Regions from separate parts of the Paenibacillus sp. ACRSA genome, predicted to be linked through region 1. Evidence: riboswitches for the same ligand, from Rfam matches in the RefSeq annotation. Region 1 holds a riboswitch; the other holds the start of a gene.
What was found. A riboswitch is a leader RNA that binds a small molecule or an ion and turns the genes downstream of it on or off. The one in region 1 is predicted to bind ZMP and ZTP.
Positions count from the first base shown of each region.

Region 2: linked by a shared signal. The riboswitch ahead of MH215_RS21175 (TIGR01440 family protein) and the one ahead of MH215_RS22725 (DJ-1/PfpI family protein) in region 1 are both predicted to bind ZMP and ZTP.

Region 1 is NZ_JAKRNP010000009.1:205,492-210,035, reverse strand. It holds gene MH215_RS22735 (glycine betaine uptake BCCT transporter) at 1-131, opposite strand, end outside; gene MH215_RS22730 (MaoC family dehydratase) at 433-858, shown strand; ZMP/ZTP riboswitch at 1,009-1,090, shown strand; gene MH215_RS22725 (DJ-1/PfpI family protein) at 1,149-1,751, shown strand; gene MH215_RS22720 (GNAT family N-acetyltransferase) at 1,764-2,237, shown strand; gene MH215_RS22715 (hypothetical protein) at 2,337-2,498, shown strand; gene MH215_RS22710 (elongation factor G) at 2,495-4,462, shown strand; gene MH215_RS22705 (hypothetical protein) at 4,530-4,544, opposite strand, start outside.
Region 2 is NZ_JAKRNP010000008.1:89,697-94,240, reverse strand. It holds gene upp (uracil phosphoribosyltransferase) at 1-367, opposite strand, end outside; gene MH215_RS21180 (serine hydroxymethyltransferase) at 799-2,049, opposite strand; gene MH215_RS21175 (TIGR01440 family protein) at 2,264-2,857, opposite strand; ZMP/ZTP riboswitch at 2,997-3,078, opposite strand; gene MH215_RS21170 (low molecular weight protein arginine phosphatase) at 3,318-3,890, opposite strand; gene MH215_RS21165 (manganese efflux pump MntP) at 4,245-4,544, opposite strand, start outside.

The sequences.
Region 1 (4,544 bases):
AAATAAAACCAGCCAAAATTCTGAATAGAGAAGTTGTAAACCACGTTAGCCACTTCCGCTAGCTGATCAGGAGCGACGGCTCCCCATATTGCAAACAGTGCAACGATTATAATTGTGATTGTAAATACCATGAAGAGACCTCCGTTATGTAAGCTACAGCCAACTGTTTCTTAGTATGTGCTAGTCCAGCTCGCAATATTTCAATAAAGCTAGCTGTTGATAAAATAAAACAAACTGCCGTGTAATGAAACACTTCAGTTTATTTTGATCTTTTTTGAACCAACATATTGCCTATAAATTTAAGAAACATGAGAACTTTAACAGAGTAATTAGTATCAAGTACTATAATCAAGTGTTATAATTGATAATCGAGTTAACTGTATTCCGAAATAAATTGGGTAAACAGACATGAAAAACAAAGGAGTTCAATCAATGAAAGTCAATGATTTTTTTGTAGGACAGACGTTTATAACAAAATCTCTTGAGCTCACGAAAGAGGATATTACAAGTTTTGCTACTGAATTTGATCCACAATATATGCATTTGGACGAAGAAAAAGCCAAAAAAGGAAGATTCAATGGGATCATTGCTTCGGGAATTCAAACCTTAGCGGTTTCGTTTAAACTTTGGATTGAAACGGGTAGTTATGGTGACGATGTCATTGCAGGTACCGCGTTTAATAATATCAAATTTGTAAAACCCGTGTATCCTGGCGATGTGTTGTACAACAAGGTAAAAGTTATTGATGTGGAAGAAAAGAAAAACGAAACAGGTCTTGTAACGGTGAAGTTTTCTACCTTTAATAGTAAAGAAGAGCTCGTTTTTGAAGGAGATTTAACAGCTCTGGTCAAAAAGTAGTGTCCCAGGTCAAGGACAAGCGGTTATTTCCTCATTAATTCATTAAGCTAACGGTCAGGTTAGCTGAAAAAAATGGAGAGAAGTGAAAGTATGTATAAATTTCATATATTTACAGAGGAAAAAGATGTCATGTATACTTAGTGTTAAATTTCTGGTATGTGTGACTGGCGTAAACGTGGAGTGAACCACGAGGAAGCACATATTTTATATGCCGTACGCCTGGGCAAAGTGTTTGATCTGTTGATCAAACACTTTTTTATTATTCAGGTAATGAGAGGATGGTAGCGGCAATGAAAATGGCTTTTGTGTTATTCGATGGAATGACAAGCATGGACTTAGTTGGATTTTATGAAGCAGTGACTTGGCTAGCGATTCTGAAAGCGAAGGAAAACGTATCATGGACATTCTGTGCAAACAAGGATGAAATTACAGATGATCGGGGACTGAAAATCAAATCCGGTGCGGTGCTACCTAATCTAGGTGATTTTGATCTAGTGTTTTTCCCCGGTGGATTATCAACTAGAATGCTTAGATTTGATGAGGATTTCATAGGCTGGGTTCGAACGGCAGAGAATGTACCGTATAAAATTTCTATTTGTACAGGGGCTTTGCTGATGGGTGCAGCAGGTTTCCTGAATGGAAAAAAGGCTACAACAAACTCATCAGCTTATGATTTACTGGCTCCTTATTGTGCAGAAGTAATTTCAGCGCGTGTCGTGCGTGACGGTAATACGGTAACTGGTGCGGGGGTTACAGCTTCCATTGACTTGGGGCTTTACATGGTTGAAATGTTGACGAGTACAGAGATTGTTCTTCAAGTTCAGCAGAAATTAGAGTATCCATATTATGAGGCTGGTAATCTAAAAGATGTCTACATGCAAACTTTTCGGTAGGGGGACAAGAAGATGAAAATTCGCCTTTTTCAAGCGCTAGACATGCCAGTCGTGTTGAATATGATGAAAGATCATGATTTTCAGTTCCCGGCGTTTATTCGCGAGCAGTATCCCGCGCGCTGGGATTCATATTTAGACATGCCGGATGAGCGTATCCATGCTTATTATGTCATGCTTGATGAAGCGGATATGGTCATAGGTCATGCTGGCTACATTCTTCAGCCTACTGTTAACCGGTATGAAATCGTTGGCGTTGTTACGTGCAAATCTCACCTTCGACAAGGAGTTGCACATAGACTAATCTCTAAGATTTGTACAAAATTAACTGAACTCGGATGCGGTGATGTCATGCTGTATACGCTTGATCATGAAAAAAATCAAGCTGCACTCGCATTTTATGAACGAATGAAGTTTCAAAGGGAACGTGTCGATATGAACTATTATACGTCTGGGTTTCATAGACTTGCACTGGTTAAAACGTTATAGGAGAGCATAAGAAACGAGTTGATTAATTCAACGAGAATGATTGCTTCATCAATTGTGGAATCCTGTAATTTCGAATGTTTTTATATACGGAGGGAGGGTATGGTTATCAAAATACGAGAAATTATGCCAGATGATTATACTGAAGTTGTTATCTTATGGAACGATGTACTGGGCGTACGTACGGTTACAGATGAGAACTTTCGTATTACGATGGATCAGATGAGCAGAATAACAAGAAATGTTGAAAGTGGGATTCTATGAAACGACTAACGATTGGCCTGTTCGCCCATGTGGATGCAGGTAAAACAACTTTTGCCGAACAGCTGCTGTACCATACGAACAGTATCCGGTCGCGAGGGCGGGTGGATCATCAGGATACGTTTCTGGACAGCCACGACATCGAGCGGGCAAGGGGCATTACCGTGTTCGCAGATCAGGCGGTACTAGAGTATAAAGGTGACAGTTACTATTTAATAGACACGCCTGGACACGTCGATTTCTCCCCAGAGATGGAGCGGGCAATTCAGGTCATTGATTATGCCATTTTGATAGTAAGCGCAGTTGAAGGTGTCCAGGGTCATACGGAAACAGTCTGGCAGCTACTGCGGAAACATCAGATCCCGACGTTTTTCTTTATCAACAAGACGGATCGGATTGGAGCGGATGCAAGCAGAACGGAGGCGGATATACGTCAGCATTTGACAGGGGAAGTATGTTGCATTACGGAGAGCTTCACTGACGGTATGATCGCTGAACCGCTACGTGAGGTCATGGCTGAGCGGGACGAAACCTTGCTGGAAGCATTCCTGGAGGGGAGAGAAGATTCTGGTTTCTGGTTAAAAGCCTTGCAGAAGATGATTGCGGAGGGTCTTCTCTTCCCTTGTGCTCACGGCTCTGCGCTTCAGGATACTGGCGTCGTTGAATTTCTGGATCAGCTGCACCTGCTGACGACAACCACTTATGACGTGGATGCTTCGTTCCAGGGTCGAGTTTATAAAATTCGGCACGATGCAGGCGGAGCGAGACTCACGTTCATTAAGGCACTGGGCGGTCGGTTGAAGGTGAGAGAACAGCTTAGTTATGAGAGCGGCGGGATTCAATATGACGAAAAAATCACGCGACTCTTCCTGTTTAACGGCCTTAAATCGCATTCGGTGGAGCAAGTAGAAGCCGGGGATTTGTTTGCCGTTGCCGGATTATCCGCGACCGAGACCGGACAAGGTCTGGGGTCGATATCCGACAAGTTAACTTACGATTCGGAGCCGACGTTACAATCGAAAGTAATTTTCGACGGTTCAATACATGTCCAGAAGGTGCTCGGTGCTTTTCGCACGCTTGAGGCAGAGGAGCCGTCTCTAAACGTCGTTTGGGATGAGAAATTGCAGGAGATTTCTATCCGTGTCATGGGATTGATTCAATTGGAAGTGTTAGAGCAGATTGTTAGAGAGCGGTTTGGCTTCGCTATCTCTTTTGGACAACCGGAAATTTTGTATAAGGAAACAATTCAATTGCCTGTGATAGGGTACGGCCACTTCGAACCGCTCAGACACTATGCAGAAGTGCATCTGCTAATCGAACCGGGAGAAAGGGGCATGGGTATTACGTTCGATAGCAGATGTCATGTCGATGATCTGAATGTCAGCTATCAGAATCTAATTCGGAGTCACCTTTACGAACGGGAGCATCACGGACTGCTGACTGGCATGCCAGTCACCGACGTGAACATCACGCTGGTGAGAGGGCGTGCACATAAAGAACATACTCATGGCGGCGATTTTCGTGAGGCTACCTTTCGAGCATTACGTCAAGGTATGGAGAAGGCAGACATCGTGCTGCTTGAGCCCTATTACGATTTCAAAATCAAAGTCACTCTCGATGAAATGGGTAGGGTGCTGTCCGATATTCAGCGTGCTTCAGGTACATTTAATCCGCCAGAGACAGATGGAACGCAAGCAGTGGTCACAGGCAGAGTGCCCGTATCAACTTTCATGAACTACAGTGCAGAATTGGCATCTTTTACGCATGGACGAGGCAGTATACGCTGCGTGTTCAGCGGATACGACCGCTGCCATAACACGGAGGAAGTCATAGAGCGGATGGACTACCGCAAAGAGGCAGACCCACTGTATACATCTTCATCTATTTTTTGCGCCAAGGGAGCAGGTTACTCGGTGCCATGGGATGAAGCTGAAGCCAAGATGCACCTTGAATTAGTACCTAAATGATCTTTTAAGAAATAAATTTTAGATAAGGAAAGAGCCGCACTAAGCGCGGCTCTTTTGTTTGTTGATATTAATGTCCACCTGT
Region 2 (4,544 bases), on a different contig from region 1:
TTACATCCGTAGGCAGCTTGGTGTAGTATTCAACAGGTTGAAGTGTTTCCGGGTCACGGAACAGACCAACATGTCCTACTTTTGCCGCCGGCAACAATTTCACAACGCCGTCCAGCATTCCAAGTCCTGCACGCAGAATTGGCACCAGTCCGAGCATACGTCCAGAAATAACTTTACCTTGTGTCGCTGCCACAGGCGTCTGTACATCAATCGTCTCCAGCTCAACATCTCTTGTGATTTCATAAGCCATCAACGTTGCTACTTCATCCACTAATTCACGAAAATCTTTCGTATTCGTACGCATGTCGCGTATAAACGTCAGTTTGTGTTGGATCAAAGGGTGATCACATATTACTAATTTTCCCATCTAATTTGTCCCTCCGGTAAGTTCATCATGTTACAGCATTTCCATATATGCCTAATCATCATTCATAGGCTCGATAAATCCTGTATATTATATCATCACCAACACCGAATTACACCATTAAAGGGCACCTAATCATTACAGAATACCGAATACTACAAAAACAGGACCGGAAACATGGTGTCTTCCGGTCCTTTTGACTCTTGCTGTTATGTCGTTGAGAAGATAAAAATGATTGATACATTAGCACTCCGCTAACAGAATGATCCTTCGATCGCTGTTATCCCGAGATTTTTTTGATTCTCCTCTACATAATAAGGGGAAAATCCCGTGATAAAGGCGAACGCTACGCTTCTCCGGCTTCATTCTGTCTGCTGCGCTTTTTTGTATCCCATTCTAAGAACACTCAAATACAAACAGCATGAGCAAGTTTTTTAGTATTTAAGGTCAGTGTAGAGCGGGAATTGATCCGTCAGCGCTGTTACCTCTGCACGTGCTTGATCAAGTGTTGCTGTATCTTTAGGGTTTTTGAGCGTTTTCGCAATGATTTTACCGATCGATACCATAGCCTCTTCGTTCATACCGCGGGAAGTCGCCGCAGGTGTACCAATACGGATCCCACTAGTGATGAACGGGCTTGTTGGGTCAAATGGAATTGCATTTTTGTTAACCGTGATTCCGATGGAATCAAGGACATGCTCAGCTTCTTTACCTGTGATGTTCACACTGCGTGTATCGATCAGCATCAAGTGGTTATCTGTACCACCAGATACGATGTTCAAACCTTCAGAGATCAACGTCTCAGCCAGAACCTGTGCATTTTTCACTACATTTTGCGCGTACTCTTTGAATGATGGTTGCAACGCTTCACCCAATGCTACTGCTTTGGAAGCAATAACGTGCATCAATGGTCCACCTTGGGAACCAGGGAATACCGCTTTATCAATTGCAGCAGCCCATGCTTTGGTACACAGGATCATACCACCACGTGGTCCACGCAATGTTTTGTGAGTTGTCGTTGTTACGAAATGTGCATGTGGAACCGGGTTTGGATGCAAACCAGCGGCAACCAATCCAGCGATGTGTGCCATGTCTACCATGAACAATGCGCCTACGTCATTAGCAATGGAAGCCAATTTTTCGAAATCAATTGTACGTGGATATGCACTTGCGCCTGCCACGATCATACGAGGACGGTGCTTGAACGCTGCTTTGCGAACTTCATCATAATCGATCAAGAATGTATCTTCTTGTACGCCATATGCTACAAAGTTGTAGAGCAAACCAGATGCATTCACCGGGCTACCATGCGTAAGGTGACCACCATGTGCAAGGTTCATACCCAGTACCGTATCTCCAGGCTTGAGTGCCGCAAGATAAACTGCCATGTTCGCTTGTGCACCAGAGTGTGGTTGAACGTTAACATGCTCTGCTCCAAACAATTCTTTAGCGCGATCACGTGCGATATCTTCCACGATATCTACGTGCTCACAACCGCCATAGTAACGTTTGCCTGGATATCCTTCAGCATATTTGTTCGTCAGAACGGAACCAAGCGCTTCAATAACCGCTTCGCTTACAATGTTCTCAGATGCAATCAACTCAATGTTGTTCTGCTGACGTTTCAACTCCAGATTCATCGCTTCCAATACCGCCGGGTCATTCTTACGCAATTGTTCCATGATTAAATTCCTCCTAATATAAGTGAAGTTATAAAGTGAAATTATGTTTACACGTAAACGAAGAGTGCAACACCAATCTGGAGAAGCAGAGCGTTCGCGTTTATCACCGGATTTCCCCTTTGTAAAAGGGATTCAAAGAAATCTGGGGATAACAGCGATCGAAAGATGGTGATGCAATCGAAGTCAGAAGTGTAACCCCATTGTTTCACTTTATACGTTAGTCACAAAATGTCGAATCAGGCTGCTCTTCCATACGATACACTGCACGTTCCCCACCAATCAACTTCGGACGTGTCAACGCTGTCGTCACACGGGCATCTCCAATGTAACGAAGTGATGTCCGAAAAGGAACCGCCACATGCCGCAAATGCATACCAATCATCGTCTCTCCAATATCCAGCCCTGCGTGTGCTTGCACATGTTCTGCCAGACAAGGATCGGTAAGTGATCGATAAGCTGCAGATGCCATTGAACCACCCGCTGTAGGTACAGGTACCGCACCTACCTCGGTCAATCCCAGACGCACTAACACAGAACGCTCCATTACCAGCGCACGATTCAAATGCTCACAGCATTGAAAGACGGATTCAAAACCGAATTCCTGTTGCACCTCACGGATCCCCGCAAGAAGCTGCTGTGCCACTTCAATCGCACCGCTCGTACCAATCCGTTTACCTGCCACCTCACTAGTGCTCGTACCAATGACAACGATATGCCCTGATCCAAGCTTCCCTGCAGTGGCCAGCTCACGCAAAATGGATGCGGTCTGTTCCTGCAATCCGGGTTGTTCCGAATCTAACTCAATAGTCATCCTATCGCCTCCCGATATCATCATGCCCGACTTCCAAATGACAGCCTTTCGTATTCCAACATGGCATTTCAGGTACTATTATAGCGAATAAACAGATGAAAGACGAAAAAAAGAGCAGTCTGCGGGTATCGCAGAATTGCTCTTTTGCCCAGGCGACCGGCCGTTTGTTCCGGTGCTCCATTGTGGTTGTGCCCACTTCGTCGCCAGTTACACCGGATCCCTGTTTTCCCCTTCATCATAAAACAACCTGCGTTTAAAATCAACGGGTAATTTACATCCCATGTTCTGTTTTTATATGAAATTTCAAGTACATGGAGCTTTGTTATAGCAATCATATTGAGGATTAACCTTAGATGGCTAAGCTATGCAACATTTTTATTATCAAGCCGATTACATATGTCAGCGTCCAAGGTTTCGTTACTACCAATACGCTGTTTACATTGCCCCTGCACACTCTGCCTTATTCCAACTTGTCCAGAAGTCGATCAAGCGCGGTTCGAATCTCAGCAGCTGTCACGTTGTAATCATCTCGATTGCCGCCAAATGGATCGGAGATGTCGAAGCTTGGAATTCGTTGTCGGATCTCAATGACACGTTCCCGCTCCGATGCTAGTATTTCTTGACCAAGTGCACGCTTCATCTCCAATGTCGCGAACAAGCTATCTAGTTCCTGCAGATCATTCATCACTTGACCGTCATCTTCCACGTATTCTTTAAGTGTATAGGTTTTGTGGACGGAGTCCGGGAAAACTTGTAGCACATGCTGCTTATGACTGCGAGTCAGTGTAAGAATCAGATCAGCCCAACCAACAAGCCCTGCACTCAGTTGTGTGGAGTGTGGCGGCCCTTCTACACGATGATCCTTCAGTACCGCCTCGGCATGACGTGAAATCGGCATTCCCTGTGTGGCAGCAACACCCGCTGAACGCACCTCGACTTGAATGCCACGCTCCGAAGCAAGCTTACGCAAAAGCCCCTCTGCCATGGGGCTGCGGCACGTATTACCTGTACATACAAACAAAATATGTTTCATTGTGGTAGCCTCCCCATTTATATATGTTATCAAATGTATACATCATCGTTTAAGAAATTGAATTACGATTGCAACAATATTAGTTGCTTTAAGTGCGTGTTCAAAAAAGGGATTAAGCTAGAAATGGATTAACGGTACATAGGCTAAATGACGTGGACAACTACATTTTCCCTGAAGGAAACAAACTTCGTAAGCATCAACTTATTCAGCTGAGAAGTTACTCAAGTCATCCATCGTAATCAAAAGCGAACCTTCTGCAAAGTCTCTTTCCTTCGATTATACTCACACCAGAACGATATACAACCACTCGGCTTATAACCATTCAGTCTAGTCAGTGCAATCATGGGTTACAACTCAAAAGATAAACAATAATCCAAAGGCGAGCAGAATCGCTCCACCTACAGCTTCACCATAGTCCCCCAGGTTATGACTCACCCGTCGTCCAAGCAACAGACCCATCATCGACATCAAGCCTCCGCACACGCCAAAAGCAAGCACAGTCAAGATCAGATCACTACTGAACATTCCTAGGGAGACCCCTACGGAAAATGAATCTATGCTGACACTGAGTGAAAATAAAGTCACACCCAGCAGTGAGCGGTGATTCACCAGCTTCGTCTCTCCTTCACGGAAGGCATTCAGAATCATATGCGC